2 regions of the Bacillus sp. SCT118 genome follow, and region 2 is predicted to be linked to the other one. Evidence: a T-box and tRNA genes for the amino acid it is inferred to sense, from the RefSeq annotation. Region 2 holds a T-box; the other holds one or more tRNA genes.
What was found. A T-box is a leader RNA that pairs with one kind of tRNA and senses whether it is charged. The one in region 2 lies ahead of tyrS (tyrosine--tRNA ligase), so its partner is inferred to be a tRNA-Tyr.

Region 1 (12,481 bases), 470 kb from region 2:
ACATTGTCAAGATGTTGGAATACAGAGAATGAAGTATCAAATCCTTCTTTCCCTTTAAATATACATCCTGAATCTTTATCCAAGGCTTATGATATCTATCACTTTAATTTTTTGTAGAAATACAAGAAGATTTTTATAATCATTTTTCTATTTTCTTGTTTAGTAAATAACTGGGTTCAATTAGGAACTATAAATAAATACTGGTTCCTACTTTATTTTCAACAGCCTTAACAACCAAGAAATTGAACTAGCTGTGTGGATATTGTTATAGCTGGAATTCCCCAATTTCTCCGTAGATGTCACTTTCCTTAAAAATACCTTCTTTAATATTTTCATATTCTTATGGCAATCCTAAATATCTGTAAAATTAAACATAGCCATCTTTAAAACAAAAAACCCCTTTGGCTAAAACTGTAGCTTTAAAATAAAGGTTGATCAAAAATAACACATGAACCTTCAGTTTACAGCAAATTTAAAGAATCCATAGAAAAAAAGATAGATCGAAATGGATTCTACAGCTTTGAATACAGATGGAATCTTTATAAAAGAGTTTATCATTTTAGGTTACGATTTTTTGAACATTAGCACCCGATTGTTGAATAAATCTAAAGGTTTTTTGACTTGTTTTCCTTTCTTTTGAAGCGATAAAGAAGTATGTTTTCACATTTTTCATAAATTTTCATGGTAGTTTGAGTAATATTTAGTTTAGGGAATGTTAAATATATAAAAGTTGAAACTGCTAGGCTTATTAATACTCCTGCTAAAACATCAAAAGGATAATGAACCCCAACCCATATACGGGAGACTCCCACAAGAACAGCTAACAATACCCATAAAATTGACCAGCCTCTCTTAAAGAGCCAGAATGAAATACAATATGAGAAGAATAAAATTGTATGGTCACTTGGAAAAGAATTGTCTTTTTCTTTATGTATCAGTTTATTAACCTCTCCCAATTCAACAAAAGGTTGATAATTCGAGTGAAATATCCCTGAAACCTTCCCTATCGTAAAGGCACAAATGAAAGCGATAGATGCACAAAAAATCATAATTCTATTATCCGTATCTCTTGTAAACCAAATAAAAAGGATACTTAGTGCAAGTAAAAAAACCATATATTCAGCAATAAAACTAAATACAGGATTCAAAAAGGGATGTTCTTTTCCTAAGTCATTAACTAGTCTAAACAGTGATATATTAACTTCTGAAATATCCAAACCCAACACCATCCAATCTCTTTTTAGAACATAATAAAAGAAAATTAGATGACCTGCCATCGAATAAAATTACATTATTTGAGATTAAAGTTACATTTTTGTAAGATTGGTGTCACATCTTTATGTAAAAAGGGAGCCCAAAATCAATTGGAATCCCCTTATAATTTTTAGTTACCCGCCTCTTTAGTTAAAATAGAAAAATACCCTTAGACATAAATTATCTAAGGGGAAAAACAACATTTTTATAAACGTCGTAACTTTATTTTAAAGCCGCAAAAATAACCAAAGGGGTTAAACATTTTTACTCCACAGTAACACTTTTCGCAAGGTTACGCGGTTTATCAACATCACAGCCGCGATGCAGTGCAGCATAGTAAGCGATCAGCTGCAATGGAACAACAGATACCAACGGAGCAAGCGCTGGGTTTACTTCCGGCAGTACGAATCTGTCATCCGCATCGTCTAGGCCTTTTAGTGAGATGATGCATGTGTTTGCTCCGCGAGCGGCAACTTCTTTGACGTTTCCGCGGATGCTTAGGTTTACGTGCTCTTGAGTTGCCAGTGCGAATACTGGTGTTCCTTGTTCGATCAAGGCAATCGTTCCGTGCTTTAGCTCACCGCCGGCAAAACCTTCTGCCTGGATGTAAGAAATCTCTTTCAGCTTCAGTGCGCCTTCGACACATACGAAGTAGTCAAGGCCGCGTCCGATGAAGAAAGCGTTTCTGGATACAGTCAGGTATTCACGGGCGATCATTTCCATTTCGTCTTTCTGGTCGCATAGAGCTTCCATTGCGTTTGCAGCGATACCGAGTTCTTTGACGAGGTCAAATCCGATATCGATGCCGTTTTTGTCAGCAGCCACAGAAGCAAGAACCGCAAGAACTGCGATTTGTGCAGTGTATGCTTTCGTTGACGCAACAGCGATCTCAGGGCCTGCATGAAGCAGCAATGTATAGTCAGCTTCACGAGAAAGCGTTGATCCAGGTACGTTTGTGATTGTCAGGGCTTTGTGTCCGAGCGCTTTGACTTGAACGAGAACCGCGCGGCTGTCTGCTGTTTCTCCGCTTTGAGAAAGGAAAATGAAGAGCGGTTTCTTAGACAGAAGCGGCATGTTGTAGGAGAATTCACTCGCTACATGCACTTCAACCGGCACGTTTGCCCACATTTCAATATATTGTTTACCGACAAGTCCTGCATGGTAGCTGGTTCCGCAGCCAATGATATAGATGCGGTCCGCTTCCGCTACAGCGGCAGCGATATCGCCAGGCACAGACAGCTTGCCGTTTTCATCTTGATACGTTTGGATGATTTTGCGCATAACAACAGGCTGCTCATCCGTTTCTTTCAACATGTAGTGAGGGTACGTGCCTTTTTCGATATCACTGGCATCAAGCTCAGCAATATAAGACGCACGTGTAATCACGTCACCATCAAGGTTTTTGATGACAACTTGGTCATCAGTGACGATAACCATTTCTTTATCCATCAGCTCAACATATTCGTTGGTTACTTGAAGCATCGCCATCGCATCAGATGCTACGACGTTGAATGTATCTCCAAGACCTACTAATAGAGGGCTTTTGTTTTTCGCTACAAAAATCGTTTCTCTGTTGTCGTTATCGAATAAAGCAATTGCATAAGAGCCTTTTAACAGTGTAAGTGTTTTGCGGAACGCTTCTTCTGTCTCAAGTCCTCCATTGACGAATTGCTCGATTACTTGAACGACTACTTCTGTATCGGTGTCACTTTTGAGCTCTACATCTTGCAAATATTCTTGCTTCAGCTGAACATAGTTCTCGATCACGCCGTTATGAACAAGTGTAAAGCGGCCCAGTGCGCTTTGATGCGGGTGAGCGTTCAGATAGCTTGGTTCGCCGTGTGTAGCCCAGCGAGTATGCCCAATTCCGGCTTTCGCTTCTACATTGGCATCCACAACTTCACGAAGATCTGCAATGCGTCCTTTTTCTTTGAACACATGGATTCCCTGTTCGTTGGCAACAGCAATACCAGCAGAGTCATAACCGCGATACTCAAGCTTTTCTAACCCTTTTAATAAAATTTCCTTCGCATCAAGCTGACCGATATAACCTACGATTCCACACATATTTTTCTTCCTCCTAAGATTGTAAAAGGAGACGAAGAAAGTCAAATTTCAAGGGGACTTTCAATCGTCCCCTCCTACATGTTTTTTGGAAGATCATGTGATTTCTCTTTGTTCAAGGAGTCACCCCCTTGGTTTGAAGAAATCCTTACGGCTGTGATCTGCACACTCAGCCGGGAGGCATCCGCCGAAAATTCGATAACCTCCATCCTCGTCAACTAAGCCTTTTTCCGGGCGCTTAGTTCGGGCGCTATAATTATAGGTAAAGCAATAATCCCGTCTTCTTTTCCTATTGAGATAATAAGAACAAGACAAGCTTGATTTTACAACATGTGGCATAAACGGTCAATTGTTTTTTAAACAATTTTGCGCTATGTCTCACAATTATCTTATGTAATCCTCGCTTGTCTTGTTCACTTTCTGATAATAGACTTCGTTACTCTAATCCCATTTCTGACCGGACGACTTCAACAATGCGATTGACATACTCATCACACAGCTCTTTCGTCTTCGCTTCAGCCATGACACGGACGAGCGGTTCAGTTCCTGAAGGGCGCACCAAAATTCGGCCGTCGCCGTTCATTTCTTTTTCAACTTCAGAAATAATTGCTTTTACTTTTTCATTTTCTTCAACTTTATATTTATCAGTCACTCTCACATTGACTAACAGCTGCGGGAACTTCTGCATTTCAGCTGCAAGCTCTGACAGCGGCTTGCCTGTTGCTTTCAAAGTGTTCATCAGCATAATAGCAGACAATAATCCGTCCCCTGTCGTGTTGTAATCAAGGAAAATAAGATGTCCTGACTGCTCTCCGCCGACGTTGTAGCCGTCTTTTTTCATTGCTTCTACTACGTAGCGGTCGCCGACAGCTGTCTGCACGCTTTTGATGCCTTCTTTTTCGAGTGCCTTATAGAAGCCGAGGTTGCTCATCACGGTTGAAACCACTGTATCATCCTTTAAACGGCCCTCTGATTTCAGGTGTTTTGAGCATATGTACATGATTTGGTCGCCGTCTACAATATTTCCTTTTTCATCGACAGCAATCAGGCGGTCGCCGTCACCGTCGAATGCAAGACCGAGATCCGCGTTTTTCTCTTTGACAAACGCGCTGAGCGCTTCGGGATGAGTCGAACCGACGCCGTCATTAATGTTTAATCCGTTCGGGGAAGTCCCCATTGTCGAAACATCTGCATCTAAATCAGCAAACAGGTGTGTCGCCAAGGATGACGTTGCGCCATGGGCACAGTCCAATGCCACATGAATGCCTGTGAAATCTTCATCAGCTGTCTGTTTTAAGAATTGCAGATATTTTTGTCCGCCTTCAAAATAATCGTTTACAAGTCCAAGGTCTGCTCCGACAGGTCTTGGCAGCTTATCCTCAGGTTCGTCCATCAGGCGCTCAATTTCAGCCTCCTGTTCATCAGAAAGCTTAAATCCATCTCCCCCAAAGAATTTGATGCCGTTATCCTGCACTGGGTTATGAGAAGCGGAAATCATGACGCCCGCCTCTGCATCCATCGCTTTTGTCAAATAAGATACACCTGGTGTAGAAATGACACCTAGGCGCATGACTTCTGCGCCAATGGATAAAAGTCCGGCGACAAGGGCTCCCTCCAGCATATGGCCGGAGATGCGTGTATCGCGGCCTATCAGCACTTTTGGACGTTGTTTGTCTTTTGTCAGCACATAACCGCCGAAACGTCCGACTTTAAAGGCCAGCTCAGGTGTAAGCTCACTATTGGCGACACCTCTTACACCGTCTGTTCCAAAATACTTGCCCATTTTATAATCGCTCCTTTTTTATTCCGATGAGGATTGTGAATTCGCAGTGGATTCATCCTCATCCTGATCTTGGTTTTGCTCTTTATTTTCGTCTTGGTTTTGATCGTTGCTGTTTTTATCAGTGTTCTTTGTATCTTCTTGCTGATTGTTCTTTTGATCATTTGTTTGTTTATCTGTGTCATCCTGATTCCCTGATGTATTGCTGCTGTTATCATTCGTTGATGTATTGCTTTTCTTAGACGTCAGCTTGATTTTGGCGTTTTTCCGCCCCAAGGACCAGGTTACATTCTGTGGCCCGTTCACTTCAAGCTTCACGCTATGCTCCCCGTCCTCTAAATCTGAAACATTCACATACAATTCAATATCTGATTTTTTCAGTTTTTTTATATTCGCGGGAGAGCCTTTAGCCGTTACGTCTATCGCTTGTGATTCAGGATCAAGAAATTCAATGTTTTGTGAGCTGCTCAGCCCTACAGTCTTGATAGGGACATTCTCGAACTTCTGATCCGCTTCACTATCGACTTCTATATGCAAAGTCACCTTTGACGGCGAGATTTTTTTGACACCGTCAGGAAGCGGAATATCTGCCTCGATATCGGAATCCTTGTTAATTTTACTTAAATCTAAGCTGACGCCGTCAATAAATTCAAGAGAATCCAACACATCCTGTGAGCCGTAAACCGTTACCTCACTGGGGCTGGATTCAATATTCGCTATGCTGACACCGTCAGGAAGGCTTCCTGTCCGTTCAATTTTAAAGGGCACTTTTTTACTCGGGCTTGTCACCGGAACGGTAATCTTGATGACCGAGGGCTCCACGTCGACAGGAAGCGCGTTTCCGTCTTTATCATAGACAGTCACTTTCGCTTCCTTTTCAATCGTTTCATCTGCGTTTTCCAAATTCACTGAAGCTTTTACAAGAGAAATATTATCGATGACATTTTTCGATCCGGTAATCTGCACATTTTTCGGACTGACAATCGGCTGCTCCGGAGAATAGCCTTTTTTCATCTTGCTTTTGTTGTAGTACTCCACTTCTACGGGAAAACTTTTGGTCGTCCGTTCCTGAATGGTCACTGTCGTAACAGACGGATTAATTGAGATTGTCAGCCCATCCGACACGTTTTTGGCCTTAAGCTCAACCTTATGTGTGCCGGTTTTCAAATGTTCCATATCGGCATATATTTCAAAGTTTTTGGTCTGCCGAGCCTTTTTCACGGCGCTTGTCGAGCCTTTTATCGTGACATTAACCGTTTGCGGAACACCCGTCACGACGTAATTTTCATCATCATAATACGCTTTAACCGGAATATCAGTCAGAGTTGCTTCATCAGTTGTTGATGTCGGAAAGAAAGATTCACCCGGTTTTTTCGGAGTCGGTGCTTGGTTGCTGTTAACCGCCACATAAAGCAAGAGCGCGAAAAGCAGAGCAATGATTTTCACAGCCCAGCGGTTGTTTAAGAATTTATCCATTTTTCTTGCCCCTCCAATACCAGCGGTTAGAAGAAGTGTCTCTGGTGTTTTTCTTAAACTCGGCTTCAAGCATTTCTTTCAGCGCTTCTTCTGTAAGCTCTCTGTGAAGGTCGCCGTTCTTTGCCACACTGACGCCGCCGGTCTCTTCAGACACAATAATCGTCAAACTGTCTGTTACTTCACTGATACCGACAGCTGCTCTGTGCCGCGTGCCCAGTTCTTTTGAAATAAACGGGCTCTCAGAAAGCGGCAGATAACAGGCGGCCGCGGCAATTTCATTATTTTTCATAATCACCGCACCGTCGTGAAGCGGGGTGTTTGGGATAAAAATATTGATCAGCAGCTCAGAGCTGACTTTGGCATTCAGTGGTATGCCGGTTTCAATATAATCCCCCATTCCAGTATCCCGCTCAATGGTCAGCAGGGCGCCTATACGGCGTTTCGCCATATAATTGATCGCTTTTGTAATGGCCTCAATCGTTTTCTGCTGCGCTTCTTCAACAGGCGTGCCGCTCCTCGAAAAAAAGCGGCCGCGGCCTAGCTGTTCAAGCGCTCTTCTCAGCTCAGGCTGAAAAATAATAATAATTGCTAAAAATCCCCATGTTATCGCTTGGTCCATCAGCCATTGAAGTGTGCTGAGGCCCAAATATTGGCTGGCCATACGAACAAGCACGATGACTACAATTCCTTTTAACAGCTGAACCGCTTTCGTGCCGCGTATCACCATAATCAATTTATATATCACATACCAAACAAGGAGAATATCAACGGCATTGCCGAGGTACTGCAAAAAAGGGATATCCTCAAAAGCCATTTCCTCGTCCTCCAAGATTTCAGTCATTTCGTATTTTGTGTTTTACGTGTTACGCATATGTACTTTACATAGCGAGCCCATTATACCACATTTCGATTTAGCAAGTGAAATGTGCCAGCCCTCTCAGCCCGCAAAAAAAGAGCAAAGCGGCTAACGCGCTTTACTCTTCTCCGTTCGGACTGAATGCATCGAGTACACTTTTCCCCGCAGACTTCATCTTGTACCATGTCCAGTCGAATAATTGATTGATTTCTTCAATCTGACCGGTGACTTGTCCAGCAGAGGCCATATACTTTTCGCCGTTTACGACGGTTACATCCCCGTCTATTTTGCCTTTAATAATCAGCTTGCCGTTTTTGACAGTGACATCACCTTTGACCGTCTCACCTTCTGGCACGGTCACAGTATGGTTATGAACCACAAGATTCGGCTGCTTGGATACGCTGAAATTGTGGTCATTATGCCAGCTGTTAAAAAAACCTCCGCCCATCAAAATGATGAATACCGCAGCAGCTGCGATAACGGGATGGGTTCTGAACCATCTTTTTACAGAAGCTCTTTTCTTCTCCTTAGGCAATTTTGCCATGACATTAGCGGTAAAATCCGCGGGGGCTTCGACATGCGATGTGCTCCGTACGAGCGCTATGGATTTCTCCATCTCGTAAAAATGCTTTCTGCATTTCTCGCATGTCTCCAGATGTTCATTTAATACGTGTTCATCTTTTGGAAGGATATCTCCATCAAGATGCATATGCATAAGCTGCACAATTTGTTCAGGACAGCTCATTTCATCACCCCACTTAAAGATCCCTTAATTGTTTTCTAAGAGCCTCTCTGCCTCTGTGAATCCGCGTTTTCACAGTCCCCACAGGAATGTTTAGAATCTCCCCGATTTCAATTAATGAGAGTTCGTCAATATACTTTAATACGATGACTGTTCTGTATTTGTCAGGAAGCTTTAAAATTTTCTGCTGTATCGTGTTTGAGAGCTCCAGCGACACAACTGCATCTTCAGGCAAAACACCATCTGCGGCGATTTGAGAATACATGGTCAAGCCTTCCGTACCAGCCACCTCTGCATCGAGGTAATAATCCGGCTTCTTTTTGCGAATGCGGTCAATGGTCAAATTGGTCGCGATTCGATAAAGCCAAGTTGAAAATTTCCGGTTAATATCAAAACTGTCGATATTAACGTACGCTCTGATGAAAGCTTCCTGTGCAATATCCTCCGCCTCATGCACATTGCCAAGCATACGGTAGCAAAGCTGATAAATTTTATCTTTGTAAATATCTACGATGTCCGCAAATGCATCCTGGTCGCCTTTTTTGACTTGTTTAATTCTTTTTTTAATCATCATTTCCATATTTATCTAACCTCTGCCTTCACCGGTCTGTATGTATACGAGCTTCGTTTCAAAAGGTTTCAATTTTTTTATAAAATAAGTTTATCAAATTTTTGGCAGGGTGTAGATGGTAATTCGTGAATAAACTACCTTAACATATTTTTAAAATTATTATACAGACTGAACAGTTAGAAGTTGGAATGATTTTTCCAAAAGAAAAAAGACACCTTTTGATCAAAGGTGTCTGTGACTGGGCTAGCTGGATTCGAACCAACGCATGACGGAGTCAAAGTCCGTTGCCTTACCGCTTGGCTATAGCCCAATAATGGTGGAGGGGGGCAGATTCGAACTGCCGAACCCTGAGGGAGCGGATTTACAGTCCGCCGCGTTTAGCCACTTCGCTACCCCTCCACATAAAATTTTGAAAAAACAGTGCCGGCAAGAGGACTTGAACCCCCAACCTACTGATTACAAGTCAGTTGCTCTACCAATTGAGCTACACCGGCAAGATGGTGGAGGATGACGGGCTCGAACCGCCGACCCTCTGCTTGTAAGGCAGATGCTCTCCCAGCTGAGCTAATCCTCCAAATGGTGACCCGTACGGGATTCGAACCCGTGTTACCGCCGTGAAAGGGCGGTGTCTTAACCGCTTGACCAACGGGCCGTTGTGTTCTCGTCGAGCTGACAAAAGTTATTATATACAGGTCACCCCCTGTTTGTAAAGAGGAAAATTAAATTTTTTATTTTCAAACTTTTTAACTCCTTTTTTAACTGAAAAAGCCTCCCAACTAAAGCCATTTATTTTATGATAGAGACAAGCAAAGCAAGAGAGGAGAAACCAATATGATTCTAGTCAGTTCTTGCCTTGGAGGCATTGAATGCAGATATAACGGCTCTCACGCAGCGTCGGAGAAAATCAGAAAACTCGTCGATGAAAAGAAAGCAGTCATGGCTTGCCCTGAGCTTCTCGGCGACTTCTCTACCCCACGCGAACCCGCAGAAATCATAGGAGGCACCGGCGAGGATGTCCTCAATGGAACAGCGAAAATCGTGACAGCTTCAGGAGAAGACGTCACAGAACTATATATGGAAGGCGCCGCGAAAACATTGGCTTACGCAAAAGAAATCAACGCTTCTGCCGTCATATTAAAAGAAAACAGTCCATCTTGCGGAAGCGGGTTTATCTATAACGGCACATTCTCTGGCAAAAAAATCACCGGCAACGGAGTAACCGCCGCATTGTTAAAACAAGCGGGCTACCGCGTCATTTCGGAAAACGAGCTTGACGACATATTGTAAGGAGGCCACCCCATGACTCAAGACATTTCTTTATCCTTCTATAAGCCTGAACACTTGCCCGAGCTTCAATCATTCACGCTCACTAATGATGACAAACGCTTTACCTCCCTCCCGAAAGAGGTGCTGTCTCAGGCTCTGGGCATACAGGACCGATACCCGGTTGTCATCTTAAAAGACGACCTTCCAGTCGGTTTTTTCATTTTACATGCATCAAAAGAAACGCTTGCTTCCTATTCTAACAATCCATTTGCTTTACTGCTCAGCTCCCTGTCTTTAAACGCTGTGCACCACGGAAAAGGCTATGCGAAAAAAGCCATGATTTTGCTTCCCGCTTTTGTGAGCGGATATTTTCCATGGTGCGACGAAATCATCTTGGCCGTCAATCATCTGAACATACGCGCAAAACACCTTTATATGAAAAGCGGGTTCCTTGATAAAGGACGGCGAAGAATCGGGCCGCTTGGAGAACAGTTGATCCTTCATCATTTCTTATAGTCTTGAGTGAAATAAAATTTCAAAAATTTAAAAACATAGTTGAAATATCATAACAGAAATGAATATACTGAACATTGAGATATATCATTTTAAAACAGGGGGCATCCTCATGTCAGAACCATTAAACCTTCACCGTCTTACAACGGAATCACGCAATAGTCAAACAGTTGAAATCCACAAAGCAAACACTCTCGGCATCCTCAAAATGATCAACAACGAAGATATGAAAGTCGCTGCAGCCGTTCAGGAGGTTCTCCCCGACATCAAAACAGCTGTAGACTGCGCATATGAATCGTTTCAAAATGGAGGCCGGCTCATATATACAGGCGCCGGCACAAGCGGCAGACTCGGCGTCATGGATGCTGTTGAATGTCCTCCCACCTACAGCGTAAGCCCTGATCAGGTCATCGGAATCATGGCTGGAGGCCCCAAAGCCTTTTTACAGGCAGCAGAGGGCATTGAAGACAGTGAGGAAGCAGGAGGTGAAGATTTAAGAAACATACAGCTCACTTCAAATGACACCGTCATTGCCATCGCAGCAAGCGGCCGCACACCGTACGCCGCAGGCGCCCTAAGATACGCCCGCAAAGTCGGAGCACACACCATCGCCCTTACTTGCAATGAAAATTCCGCCATCAGCAAGGATGCGGATCACAGCATTGAGGTTGTCGTCGGACCTGAGGCCATTACAGGATCAACACGTATGAAAGCCGCAACCGCTCATAAAATGATTCTAAACATGATATCTACCGCTGTAATGGTCAAAATCGGCAAGGTTTACGAAAACTTGATGGTAGACGTCAACGTCAGCAACAAAAAACTAAAAGAACGCGCCATCAGCATCATCCAAAGCCTTACAAATGCTTCATACGACACAGCCAGGCACACCCTGGAACAAGCCGATCATCACGTCAAAACAGCAATCGTCATGCTCAAAACAAGCACAGATCAGAAACAAGCAAAGACATTACTCGATGAAGCAAACGGTTTCATTGACAAAGCAATCGAACATTACCATCCATGATAAGGAGAGAACTAGAATGGCCACAGGCGGTTTAGCGATCATCCAATCAATGAAGCATAAGCTCCCTCCATCCGAGCGCAAACTTGCAGATTATATCCTAGCCCATCCTCACAAAGCAATCGAAAGCACCGTCAACGAAATTAGCGCCTTAGCCAATTCAAGTGACGCTGCCGTCATCAGGCTCTGCAAATCACTCGGTTTAAAAGGATTTCAAGATTTAAAAATGAGAGTAGCGGGCGATCTGGCAAAGCCAACTTTTCAGGGCTACCGGGATATTGTTCCCCACGAGCCGCTGCCCTCCATTTCCGAAAAAACGGCCGGCAATGCCATTCAAGCCATTCAGGATACTTCAGACCTGATGGACTACAAAGAGCTTGAACGAGCGGTTTCTCTGCTTCTCAAAGCTCATACCGTGCATTTTATCGGCCTCGGGGCTTCCGGCATTGTCGCCAAGGACGCCCAGCAAAAGTGGCTTCGCATTCATAAACAAGCAACCGCGTTTACAGACACTCATCTTGTGGCATCTTTAATCGCAAATGCAGATAAAGACGACATCGTATTCGCCATTTCGTTTTCAGGAGAGACACAGGAAATCATTGAACTGTTCGCCATGGCCAAGGAAAAAGGCATCACAACGATCAGCCTCACACAATTCAGTCAGACATCCGTCTCCGCACTGGCTGATGTCCCTTTGTATACAGCCCATTCCAATGAAGCCTTGATTCGAAGTGCAGCCACTTCCTCCCGCCTCGCCCAGCTTTTTATAATTGATGTTTTGTTTTTAGGCATGGCGGCTGAGCAGTATGAAACGACAACCGGTTATATCGATAAAACGAGAGCAGCCATACAATCTATGAGAATAAAATAAGGCATCTTGAAGGGGAGGGGTTTTAATGAGCAAAGAAAATAACTACCATCATCTCGCACAGAAA
Region 2 (12,481 bases):
TAAACACAAAGTCCATTTTCTCATCAGTCAAAACGAGCTCTGCTGCGGCTTCATCAAGAACCGTCCGCAAGTTGGCCTCAGTTATGTCCAAAACGCCGCGGTTTTCCACAATCGGTTCTGCGTAATAAAACCGATTGGATCCGTTCACACCTAACACCTTTACCAAACTCGGAATATGAAAATTTGAAATATGATCCTCACTGGGATAATAAGAGGTCTCCATTTATGTTTTCATGTAACACCTCAGCCAAATCCTCTCTTGCGCACTCGTCCCTTACAGCGCCTATCGACGTCATTAAAGCCAGCGCCAGCTCAGCATGTGTTTGAAAGCCGCAAGAAGACATAACCTTCTTCCAGGAAACAGCCTTGCCTTTTCCTCTTATTTCATCATCGTTTGGATAAATATGCTCATAATCATTTTTTCTTTTTCCTTTCTCCCATCCTTCAGGCATTTGGATAAAAGGAGAAAAGATAATAGCGGTAGATGAGTATTCAACTGGTACTTGTTGTAAGATCGGTGATTCGTCATCTAACCATATATAATCTAGCATGCGCACCCCCTTTACATATTCTAACATTTCCCTTTCATTTGAAAGAAGATGATCAGCCTATGACAGGCTGATCATCTATCACATCACATTTTTATCCCCAGATTCAACCGCACTCTCTTCCCGCCATTTTTGATGATCCCATATTCTGAAAAACGGATAGTAGATGGCACAGGTGATCAGCAGATTCACCAGCTGCATAACGGCGCCCGACACCTTTCCGCCTGTCGCCAGGTAACCTGATATGAGCGGCGGCATCGTCCATGGCACCGCGATTCCGGCCGGTCTTGCCACCAGCCCGGTGCTCATGCCGATATAAGTCGCGGTAATCGTGAGGAGCGGTGCGATGATAAATGGGACAATAAGGAGCGGATTCATGACAATTGGCATGCCGAAAATGATCGGCTCGTTGATATTAAATAGCGCAGGGCCGATTCCTAATCGTCCAAGCTGCTTCATTTGTTTGCTCCGGGAGCGCACAAGCATCGTCAGGACAAGCGCCAGCGTCGCCCCGCTCCCGCCGACATTGATCCAAATTTGAAAGAACTGAGTCGTAAAAATACTCGGCAGCGCCTCGCCCGCTTGGAAGGCAAGACGGTTGGCATCCATCGCGCCATACCAAATCGGCGCCATGATTCCGCCAATGATGGAAGCCCCGTGAATCCCGCACGACCAAAGCAGCATCTGCACAAATTCAGCGATCAGGCTTCCGCCGAGACTGCCGCCAAGGATGGAAAGCGGTGTGCCAAGCAGGTCTCCTACGACATTGTGCAGACTCTGAAAAGGTGTCATTTCAATCAGAAGGCGCGCCAGCCACACAAGAAACACAATGATAAAGCCGGGAATCAGCGCGACAAACGATTTGCTTACCGCAGGCGGCACACCGTCTGGCATTTTGAAGACGATATTTTTTTGAATAATGTACCGATAGATTTCGGTTGAAAACAAGGCGATCAGCATGGCGACAAATAAGCCCTTGCTGCCGAGCAGCGTGATCGGGATTCCGCCCTCTACCATGATGGGTTCCGTTGAGCCACCCGGTGTAAACGGCACCTCAAACGGCGTTGCCAGCAGAAATGCGGCAATTGAAATCGCTCCGGCAGAAAGGGCATCGACACCATAGCTTTCTGCCAGCCGATAGGCGATCCCAAAAGCGGCAATCATCGCCATAATATCAAACGAAGCGTTAACAGGATATCCGAGCTTATCAGCCCACTCTTTCCCAAACACACTCGCCATGAAATCAGCATACCCCGGAATCGGCAGGCTCGTTAAAATCAAGAAGACAGACCCGATAATAATCAGCGGCATGGTCAGGATAATTCCGTCACGCAAAGCGCTGAGATGCCGCTGCCCGGCAATTTTCCCGGCGACAGGCATTATTTTTTCCTCCATCACCCGAGTGAATGTGCTCATCTTAAAAGCCCCCTTTTCTCATTGCTTTGTGAACAACCTCCGCAATGTTTTCTTTATCTTATTTTGAAAACGCTTACAAATTCATTCGGAAAATTTCCTCTTCATGCGGAAAAAATCTGCATTTTGCTAAACAACCCTGCCCATGAAAAATTTTTTCCTTCTTACTATCAATCTCTCTTTTTTTCTCCGATATATATATCAAACATCATAGAAAAAGGAGATGAATCATGAAAAACATGTCTTGCAAACTTGTTGTATCAGTCACTCTGTTTTTCAGTTTTCTCACCATAGGCCCTCTCGCTCATGCGCAAAACAACAGTGAGAAAGAGGTTATTGTGGTTTATAAAAACAAGGCCGGAAAGGAAACCATCCTGGACAGTGATGCTGATGTTGAACAGCAGTATAAGCATCTTCCCGCGGTAGCGGTCACAGCAGACCAGGAGACAGTAAAAGAATTAAAGCAGGATCCTGATATTTTGTATGTAGAAAACAACGTATCATTTACCGCAGCAGACAGTACGGATTTCAAAGTGCTGTCAGACGGCACTGACACCTCTGACAACTTTGAGCAATGGAACCTTGAGCCCATTCAGGTGAAACAGGCTTGGAAGGCAGGACTGACAGGTAAAAATATCAAAATTGCCGTCATTGACAGCGGGATCTCCCCCCACGATGACCTGTCGATTGCCGGCGGGTATTCAGCTGTCAGTTATACCTCTTCTTACAAAGATGATAACGGCCACGGAACACATGTCGCAGGGATTATCGGAGCCAAGCATAACGGCTACGGAATTGACGGCATCGCACCGGAAGCACAAATATACGCGGTTAAAGCGCTTGATCAGAACGGCTCGGGGGATCTTCAAAGCCTTCTCCAAGGAATTGACTGGTCGATCGCAAACAGGATGGACATCGTCAATATGAGCCTTGGCACGACGTCAGACAGCAAAATACTTCATGAGGCCGTGAACAAAGCATATGAACAAGGCGTTCTGCTTGTTGCCGCAAGCGGTAACGACGGAAACGGCAAGCCAGTGAATTATCCGGCGGCATACAGCAGTGTCGTTGCGGTTTCAGCAACAAACGAAAAAAATCAGCTTGCCCCCTTTTCAACAACTGGAGATGAAGTTGAATTTTCAGCACCGGGGACAAACATCACAAGCACTTACTTAAACCAGTATTATGCAACGGGAAGCGGAACATCCCAAGCGACACCGCACGCCGCTGCCATGTTTGCCTTGTTAAAACAGCGTGATCCTGCCGAGACGAACGTCCAGCTTCGCGAGGAAATGCGGAGAAATATCGTTGATCTTGGTACCGCAGGCCGTGATCAGCAATTTGGCTACGGCTTAATCCAATATAAAGCACAGGCAACAGATTCAGCGTACGCGGCAGCAGAGCAAGCGGTGAAAAAAGCGGAACAAACAAAAGCACAAATCGATATCAACAAAGCGCAAGAACTCGTCAGCCAGCTGCCGGGCTCCGACGCCAAAACTGCCCTGCAAAAAAGACTGGATAAAGTACAGTCATACAGAAATGTAAAAGATGCGAAAGACAAAGTCGCAAAGGCAGAAAAATATAAAACACAGCAAACCGTTGATACAGCACAAACTGCCGTCAACAAGCTGTCGAACGGAACAGACAAAAAGAACCTTCAAAAACGCTTAGACCAAGTAAAACGCTACATCGCGTCAAAGCAAGCGAAAGACAAAGTTGCGAAAGCGGAAAAAAGCAAAAAGAAAACAGATGTGGACAACGCACAATCAGCAATTGGCAAGCTGCCGGCAAGTTCAGAAAAAACGTCCCTGCAGAAACGCCTTAACAAAGTGAAGAGCACCAATTTGAAGACGGCACAGCAATCCGTATCTGCCGCTGAAAAGAAATCAACTGATGCAAATGCGGCAAAAGCACAATCAGCCGTCAATCAGCTTCAAGCAGGCAAGGACAAAACGGCATTGCAAAAACGGTTAGACAAAGTGAAGAAAAAGGTGGCGGCGGCTGAAGCAAAAAAAGTCGAAACTGCCAAGGCAAAAGTGAAGAAAGCGGAAAAAGACAAAACAAAGAAATCAAAGACATCCGCTCAGTCTGCAGTGAATCAATTAAAAGCATCCAATGAAAAAACAAAGCTGCAAAAACGGCTGAACGCCGTCAAACCGAAAAAGTAACCAAAAACCTTTAAGACTTGCATTCCAGGTCTTAAAGGTTTTTTACATTCTAAGAACATCGCACACAACCTTTTTCCCATCTATTGTACAGGCTTTTCATACTATTGCTATACAGCCATGAACAGCATAAAATGAACGTTATTACAGTTATCACCACATATGGCGGGATTGTGACTGGGCAGGCAGGCAAGACCCAATGATGCAAAGGGAGTATTAGTGCCTAAAAAGCAGGGCATTTTAACTCTTCTTTTCGTGTTGGGCTCATAACGGCGCCTTGGACAACCCCTATTCTCATGCTCCGTCGTTGACGCGGGCATTTTTGTCATTTTCAGCCGGTATTTCTCACTTTTTTCATTTTGATTGTCAACTTTTCATTTGATACGATGAACAAGCCGACTTTTCTTCAGCAAAGGAGGTTTTGATTGCTTGCATAAAGAGATTGCAAAAGAATTACTGCTGCTCGCAGGAGGAAAAAACAATATTATCAGCATCAGCCATTGTACGACCCGTCTTCGTTTTGATGTAAAGGACGAGACGAAAATTGATATACATGCCATTGAGAATCTGCAAGGTGTGCAGGGTACCTTTTTCCGCTATGGCCTTTTCCAGATTATCTTCGGAGCAGGCGTCGTCAACAAAATATATAAAGAAGTCGTTCATGTATGGGAGACCGCGCCTTCAGAAGAGCCTGTCCACCAGAAAAAAGCCAGCCGGAAGCTAAACCCTGCCGCAGCTTTTGCAAAAACACTGTCCGATATTTTTGTGCCGATTATTCCGGCAATAACAGCAAGCGGCCTGCTTATGGGGCTGATCGGCATGATTAAGGTGTTTCATTGGTTCGCTGCCGGCAGCCCATGGATTAAAATGCTCGACCTCGTGTCCAGCACAGCCTTTATTTTACTGCCAATTTTAGTTGGCTTCAGTGCCGCACGGCAATTTGGCAGCAACCCATACCTAGGGGCAGTGATTGCAGGGCTTTTGACGCATCCTGATCTGCTGGACCCGTCTATGCTCGGCAGCAAAACCCCGTCTTCTTTAGACATATGGGGGCTTCATATCCCAATGATGGGCTATCAGGGTTCCATGATACCGATTCTTCTTTCCGTTTTTGTCATGAGCAAAATTGAGAAGCTATTAAAATCGATTGTGCCGAAGTCGCTTGATGTCGTGATCATTCCCTTTATTACGGTCATGGTGACAGGATGCCTCGCGCTGATTGTGATGAATCCCGCCGCGTCCATCATCGGCCAGATCATGACACAATCGATCGTCTTTATTTATGATCACGCCGGCATTGCCGCCGGAGCCCTTTTCGGCGGCATCTACTCTACCATTGTCCTATCTGGATTGCATCATAGCTTTTATGCAATTGAGGCAACGCTGCTTGCTAATCCGCATGTCGGTGTCAACTTTTTAGTGCCGATATGGTCGATGGCGAATGTGGCCCAAGGCGGAGCGGGGCTTGCGGTATTCCTCAAAACGAAACAATCAAGCCTGAAGAAAATTGCGCTCCCCGCTTCTCTGACCGCGTTTTTAGGCATTGTTGAGCCGATTGTATTCGGGGTAAATCTCAAACTGATCCGTCCCTTTATCGGAGCAGCCATCGGCGGTGCTATTGGCGGAGCATACGTGGTTGCGGTACAAGTTGTGGCAAATTCATACGGGCTGACAGGCATTCCGATGATTTCAATTGTGCTGCCGTTTGGCGCCGCGAATTTTGTTCATTATATGATCGGTTTCTTGATCGCAGCCGTCTCTGCTTTTATAGCTACATTGTTTCTCGGGTTTAAAGAAGAGACAGAATAACTGGATTTATTCGATTTCATTCATAAAACGGGGGATGAAAGGACAAAAAAGCTATGAAAATTAAAAGAATCTTAAATCATAATGCTATCGTCGTAAAGGATCAAAATGAAGAGAAGATTCTCTTGGGTGCAGGAATTGCGTTTAACAAAAAGAAGAATGACATTGTCGATCCGTCAAAAATAGAAAAAACCTTTATCAGAAAAGATACACCTGACTATAAGCAGTTCGAAGAGATTTTAGAAACATTGCCTGAAGACCACATTCAGATTTCTGAGCAAATTATCTCTCATGCCGAAAAAGAGCTGAACATCAAAATCAACGAGCGCATTCATGTCGCTTTTTCAGACCATCTTTCTTTTGCAATCGAACGCCTGAGCAATGGGATGGTTATCAAAAATCCGCTGCTGAATGAAATCAAAGTCCTTTATCCAAAGGAGTTCCAGATCGGCTTATGGGCCAGAGCCCTGATTAAAGATAAACTGGGGATTCACATTCCTGATGATGAAATCGGCAATATCGCCATGCATATCCACACAGCAAGAAACAATGCTGGCGATATGACACAAACGCTTGATATTACAACCATGATCCGTGATATTATCGAGATTATCGAAATTCAACTGTCTATTAATATCGTTGAAGATACCATCTCTTATGAACGGCTCGTGACCCATCTCCGCTTTGCCATTCAGCATATCAAAGCAGGCGAATCCATTTACGAGCTGGACGCAGAAATGATCGACATCATTAAAGAGAAGTTTAAGGATGCCTTCCTGTGTGCCCTAAGCATCGGCACCTTTGTGAAGAAGGAATACGGCTTTGAGTTTCCTGAAAAAGAATTGTGCTACATCGCCATGCATATTCAGCGGTTCTACCAACGGTCAGTCGCACGCTGAGGCAAACAAAAAACGCTTTTGATCATCTCAAAAGCGTTTTTTTATACCTGTATTATTGGTTGATCGCCGGGTTGCTGATCGTATTCCACTTCGTATACGACATGTAATGGAAATACTGATCGCGATATGGGTGTTTCGTATTAGAATTCCAAGGCTTTTCACCGCCGCAGAAGTGGACGACTGCCGGGTTTTGTCTCGCTTCGTTGTAAAGCTTCCGCCCTAACAGAGTCGGTGGGGTTTTCAGCTTTAACATGATATAGGTTTGAGCGTTCCAGCGCGGATGAAGTTCATACCACTGATCATACAAGATCGCATTCAGTGCATCTTGGTCATGCAGCACAAGAAAGTCTTCGTCTGGGTGTTCATTGATAAAGTTGATGACTTTTTCTGTGATGTTTTGCTTTCTCCAAGAGTCAAAATCAATAATCATGATACCTGAGTTAAAATACTTCCCTGTATCAGTGACGTTCATTTCTTTCAGGCGTTCATGCTGCCCCGCATCCTCAACAGCGGCTACGGTGTATGGCGCAATGTCTAAGTCCCATAGCTTAGAAATATCCTCTAGGACAAGCGCATCACAATCGATGTAAATCATTCGTTTGATGCTTTCATCCTTAATTAAGTCAGGAATCGAAATGCGGTAATACGCGGCTTTTGTAATATGGCTGCTCTCTACCGCATGTTCATACATTTTGGTATCCACTTCTAAAAACTCAATCGGCACTCCGAATTTCAAAGTGGTTTCTTCCAGTCTTTTTTTGTTATCAGGCTTAATTCCGCCATCAATGACGTATAATTTTGCCTCTCTCTCCTGATCCATGTTAGTCAATAAAGAAACGAACATCCCACCTAAATGACGAGCATAATTATCATCTGCGCATGATACGATATGCATGATTTCATCTTTCCTCAATGGTATTCATCTCCCTTTTTGTTGTACAAGTTACATACCCTTTTTCAAAAAAATAAACACGTTCTCCGACATTTTTTTAAACAGAATGTGTGATACAACAAAAAAGGTGTCATTTTTTGAAGATGCGATAAAGCCAATAAAGAATGAAAAAGCTTGCGATTGTGATGGCTTCAGCCGAGACGATATACCACGGCCATGGCCCGAGAACATCTAAGAGAGAGGATCCGCCCGGTTTTTTCGTCAAATACATATAATTCGCGCCAAGCCAGCGATCAATCAGGAAAATACAGACGCCGTACACATTAACAAGCAGGACTGTCACCCATAACGAGCGCTGGCCCATTCTGTAGGTACCAATCACAGCCATCAGAAGACAGGATAAAAACACAGACCCGTGAGAAATAAAAAAGAGGATATATCGGATATGCGGAAATGAAAACATACCAAGGTCAGGAGTGGCAAGAGCCTGAATCGAACTGCCGATGCCGACAAAAAACAAAAACACAAACAGCTTTCTGCTTTTTGTCACTAACATAATAGCTGACAAATACACCGACAGGTCACTAAGCTGGAGAGGCAATGAAGTGCGCACCGACCACCTGCCCGTGGCGACCATCCATATTTGATAGCCGATTTGCGAACCAAGCAAAAGAAACACAAACAGAGAACGCAAAAACCGGCTGGCCCTCGGCTGCTTGACCCCATCTTGGAACAAAAACAACAGAATGGCCAAAAGGGCGATAATCGCTAACGTCACTACATGCTCTGTCGAAAACAGATGAAACGGATCATGCTTATAGACGGATTGAACATATTTTTGCAAGATTGCACCCCGTTTGCGGTTTTTTGTTTATTTTGGCGTTGTTTGGGCTTTTTTTATTCAACCGATATATGGGCTTGAAGTTCACACCAGACTCTGTTAAAATTCGTTTCATAGCTAATGATTCTGATAATTTAAGGCAGGCCTAAAAAATGGAACGTTCACATCAACATCAGCAGCTTCGGAAGGAAGAACACGATACACTTTCTAAGCTCAAACAAATGCCCGTCGAGTCACTCAACCTGGAAGCCATTTCGATCGCTACGAATCTGTATCGGTCTGCACAAAGGCTCCGTGTCAAAATGGAGACTGAGGTTCTTTCTTCCTATAACCTTTCTTGGACCGCTTTCTCCATTCTTTATGATCTATGGGTATGGGGAGCGCTCGAAACGAGAAAAATCGCTGAGCTGTCAGGGATATCTACAGCTACAGCAAGCAACGTGATCAAAACGCTCGAAAAAAAGAGTTTTTGCCGTAAAAGCATGGACACAAGAGATCGGCGACTCGTGTTTGTCTCTATCACAGATTCCGGCAAACAAGCGATCGAAGAACTCTACCCGGAGTTTCACAAAGGGGAAACAGAGCTCATCGCAGGAATGACGAAGGACGAACAGAAAATATTGACAGGGCTGCTTAGAAAGGTAGCTGACAATCTTCATACAACATAAGCTTTGACGGGAATCCAGTAGCGGTTTGTCTCCCTGTTTCAGAGAGCCGGCGGAAGGTGCGAGCCGGCACACAGCAAACGTGAATTACCTCCCCGAGCTTTCTTTGTGAACCTTAAAAGTAGCAAAGAACGGGAAACCGTTATTCGAATGAGCGGAAGACGATGTCTTCAACCAGGGTGGTACCGCGTGCATTGAGCCACGTCCCTTATCGGGATGGGCTCTTTTTGTGTTTGAAAAAAAGGAGGAAGAGTGATGAAAACATTTGAGCAGCTCACAGCGTCACAGCAAAAAGAGGTAGAAAGACAGCTTCAGCTATACATGATAGGCGCCCACGAAGTCATACCGCCGGAGGAATTAAAGGCAAAGCTCGTGAAATCAATTTCCACGGGCACGCCGCTTAAAATTAAGCTCGGATTAGATCCGTCTGCACCGGATGTACATTTGGGCCATACGGTTGTGTTAAATAAGCTTCGCCAATTTCAAGAAAACGGCCACATTGTCCAGCTGTTAATTGGGGATTTCACAGGAAAAATTGGTGATCCGACCGGAAAATCGGCAGCCAGAAAGCAACTGACTAATGAAGAAGTTCAGCACAATGCCAAAACCTACTTTGAGCAATTCGGAAAAGTGCTTGATCCAGAAAAAGTCGAGCTTCACTACAACTCGAAATGGCTGAAAACATTGAATCTGGAAGATGTCATTGAATTAGCAGGGAAAATAACGGTAGCCCGCCTGATGGAGCGCGACGATTTTGAAGAACGCATCGCCATGCAAAAATCAATCTCACTGCATGAATTCTTTTACCCATTGATGCAGGGATATGATTCTGTCGTTCTCGAAAGTGATATTGAATTAGGCGGAACGGATCAGCATTTCAATGTCCTCATGGGACGGCATTTTCAAGAACGATACAACAAAGAAAAACAAGTCGTCATCCTTATGCCGCTCTTGGAAGGCTTGGATGGCGTCGAGAAAATGTCGAAGTCGAAACACAACTACATTGGCATTAACGAACATCCAAACGACATGTACGGAAAAACGATGTCACTGCCCGACAGCCTGATGAAAAAATACATCCACTTGGCGACAGACTTAGAGCTTGAAGAGAAAAAACAGCTCGTAAAAGACTTAGAAACCGGCGCCGTTCATCCGCGTGATGCTAAAATGCTTTTAGCCAAAACAATCGTCCGAATGTATCACGGAGAGAAAGCAGCAGAAGCTGCCGAACACTCGTTTAAAACAGTCTTTCAGGAAAACAGCCTGCCGGAAGATATACCGGCCGTAAACTGGAAAGGCGAAAAAACGATAGCGATGATTGATCTGCTCGTCAAGCTAAAGCTCCTCTCTTCGAAGAGCGAGGCGCGCCGCATGATTCAAAACGGCGGTGTACGCATCGACGGAGAGAAAATAACAGATGTTCACGCCAAAGCAGAGATAAGAGAGAATATGATCATCCAAGTCGGCAAACGCAAGTTTTTAAAGCTCCAATAGTCTGATATTCCGAAACGCTTATGACCCTTCATTCATAAGCGTTTTTTGCAGGTATAAAGCACTGTCTTTTCAAAAACGCTCTTCATCTTGCAGGAAACTCCTTTAGCATCCCGAAATATTCCCCAACCATACATTTAGGGGAGGTTTATTTTTGATGAAAAAGCTTTTGACTGTCATGACGATGGCTGTTTTAACTGCCGGCACACTGCTCTTGCCGGCACAGAGTGTCACCCCTGCCGCACACGCTGTACAAATATCAAATAGCGAGCGCGAGCTTCCATTCAAAGCAAAACATGCGTACTCTACCATTTCTCAGCTAAGTGAAGCAATCGGCCCCAGAATAGCTGGAACTGCAGCTGAAAAAAAGAGTGCCCTATTGATCGCCTCATCCTTGAGAAAATTAAAGCTTGATGTGAAGGTTCAACGATTCAACATTCCTGACCGGCTTGAGGGAACACTGTCTTCAGCAGGACGCGATATTCTTCTCCAAGCGGCGTCCGGTTCAGCTCCGACTAAAGAACAAGGGCTGACGGCCCCGCTTTACAATGCGGGATTGGGCTATCAAAAGGACTTTACCGCTGACGCCAAGGGCAAAATCGCCTTAATTTCCAGAGGAGACCTGACTTATTACGAGAAAGCCAAAAATGCCGAAGCCGCCGGAGCGAAAGCTGTCATCATTTATAACAACAAAGAAAGCCTCGTGCCTATGACGCCAAACCTGTCGGGAAATAAAGTCGGCATTCCGGTCGTCGGCATTAAGAAAGAAGACGGCGAAGCGCTTACCCAGCAAAAAGAAGCCACCTTAAAACTAAAAGCATTCACAGACCAAACCTCCCAGAATATCATCGGAATCAAAAAACCAAAGAACATCAAACATCCAGACATTGTGTACGTGACGGCCCATTACGACAGTGTTCCTTTTTCGCCCGGAGCAAATGACAACGGCTCAGGAACCTCTGTTATGCTGGAGATGGCGCGTGTCTTAAAAAGCGTTCCATCTGATAAAGAAATCCGCTTTATCGCTTTCGGCGCCGAAGAGCTCGGCCTGCTCGGTTCCTCTCACTATGTAGATCATCTATCGGAAAAAGAGCTGAAACGAAGCGAAGTGAACTTCAACTTAGATATGGTAGGCACAAGCTGGGAAAAAGCGTCTGAGCTGTATGTCAACACATTGGACGGCCAATCTAACTATGTTTGGGAATCCAGCCATACGGCTGCTGAAAAAATTGGGTTTGACAGCCTGTCTCTGACACAGGGAGGATCATCTGATCATGTGCCATTCCACGAAGCCGGCATTGATTCCGCCAACTTTATTTGGGGAGACCCGGAAACAGAAGAAATTGAGCCATGGTATCATACCCCCGAAGACTCGATCGAACATATCAGCAAAGAACGCCTCCAGCAAGCAGGCGATCTTGTGACAGCCGCTGTCTATCAGGCTGTGAAAAAAGAGAAGAAACAAAAAGCCATTAAAAAACAAATGAAGGCCAAAGCCTCCGACATTTATGAAGATATCAAATAAAGAAGACGGCACTTTGCTGCCGTCTTTTCTAATCCACTTCTTTCTTAATCCCCAGCATTTTCTCATCTAAATAATGGGCGATCTCCGCAGCTTCCTTCAGCTCATCTGTTAATTGCTTAGGAACGTCATTGTTCAATTTATAGTAAATTTTATGTTCAAGGCTCGCCCAGAAATCCATCGCAATCGTTCGGATTTGAATTTCTGCTTTGACGTATTCCACACGGTTCGTTAAATTC

Region 1: it encodes a tRNA-Tyr, which carries the amino acid that the T-box ahead of tyrS (tyrosine--tRNA ligase) is inferred to sense. The anticodon was not compared.

What each region holds. Positions count from the first base shown of each region.
Region 1 is NZ_CP191225.1:3,831,044-3,843,524, forward strand. Features, by position in the region: gene ACQVGT_RS19590 (undecaprenyl-diphosphatase) at 606-1,229, opposite strand; gene glmS (glutamine--fructose-6-phosphate transaminase (isomerizing)) at 1,519-3,321, opposite strand; gene glmM (phosphoglucosamine mutase) at 3,755-5,101, opposite strand; gene cdaR (CdaA regulatory protein CdaR) at 5,120-6,574, opposite strand; gene cdaA (diadenylate cyclase CdaA) at 6,567-7,388, opposite strand; gene rsiW (anti-sigma-W factor RsiW) at 7,549-8,175, opposite strand; gene sigW (RNA polymerase sigma factor SigW) at 8,189-8,752, opposite strand; tRNA gene ACQVGT_RS19625 (tRNA-Gln) at 8,982-9,053, opposite strand; tRNA gene ACQVGT_RS19630 (tRNA-Tyr) at 9,058-9,142, opposite strand; tRNA gene ACQVGT_RS19635 (tRNA-Thr) at 9,165-9,237, opposite strand; tRNA gene ACQVGT_RS19640 (tRNA-Val) at 9,242-9,317, opposite strand; tRNA gene ACQVGT_RS19645 (tRNA-Glu) at 9,321-9,395, opposite strand; gene ACQVGT_RS19650 (2-thiouracil desulfurase family protein) at 9,575-10,030, shown strand; gene ACQVGT_RS19655 (GNAT family N-acetyltransferase) at 10,043-10,525, shown strand; gene murQ (N-acetylmuramic acid 6-phosphate etherase) at 10,635-11,549, shown strand; gene ACQVGT_RS19665 (MurR/RpiR family transcriptional regulator) at 11,566-12,417, shown strand; gene ACQVGT_RS19670 (PTS transporter subunit EIIC) at 12,443-12,481, shown strand, end outside.
Region 2 is NZ_CP191225.1:273,216-285,696, reverse strand. Features, by position in the region: partial or broken gene ACQVGT_RS01440 (DUF2711 domain-containing protein) at 1-551, opposite strand, end outside; gene celB (PTS cellobiose transporter subunit IIC) at 630-1,964, opposite strand; gene epr (minor protease Epr) at 2,192-4,129, shown strand; gene sacX (SacY negative regulator SacX) at 4,556-5,935, shown strand; gene sacY (transcription antiterminator SacY) at 5,989-6,831, shown strand; gene ACQVGT_RS01415 (glycosyltransferase family 8 protein) at 6,884-7,744, opposite strand; gene ACQVGT_RS01410 (YwaF family protein) at 7,854-8,567, opposite strand; gene ywaE (tyrZ transcriptional regulator YwaE) at 8,717-9,232, shown strand; T-box leader at 9,227-9,441, shown strand; gene tyrS (tyrosine--tRNA ligase) at 9,482-10,723, shown strand; gene ywaD (aminopeptidase YwaD) at 10,878-12,245, shown strand; gene ywaC (GTP pyrophosphokinase YwaC) at 12,274-12,481, opposite strand, start outside.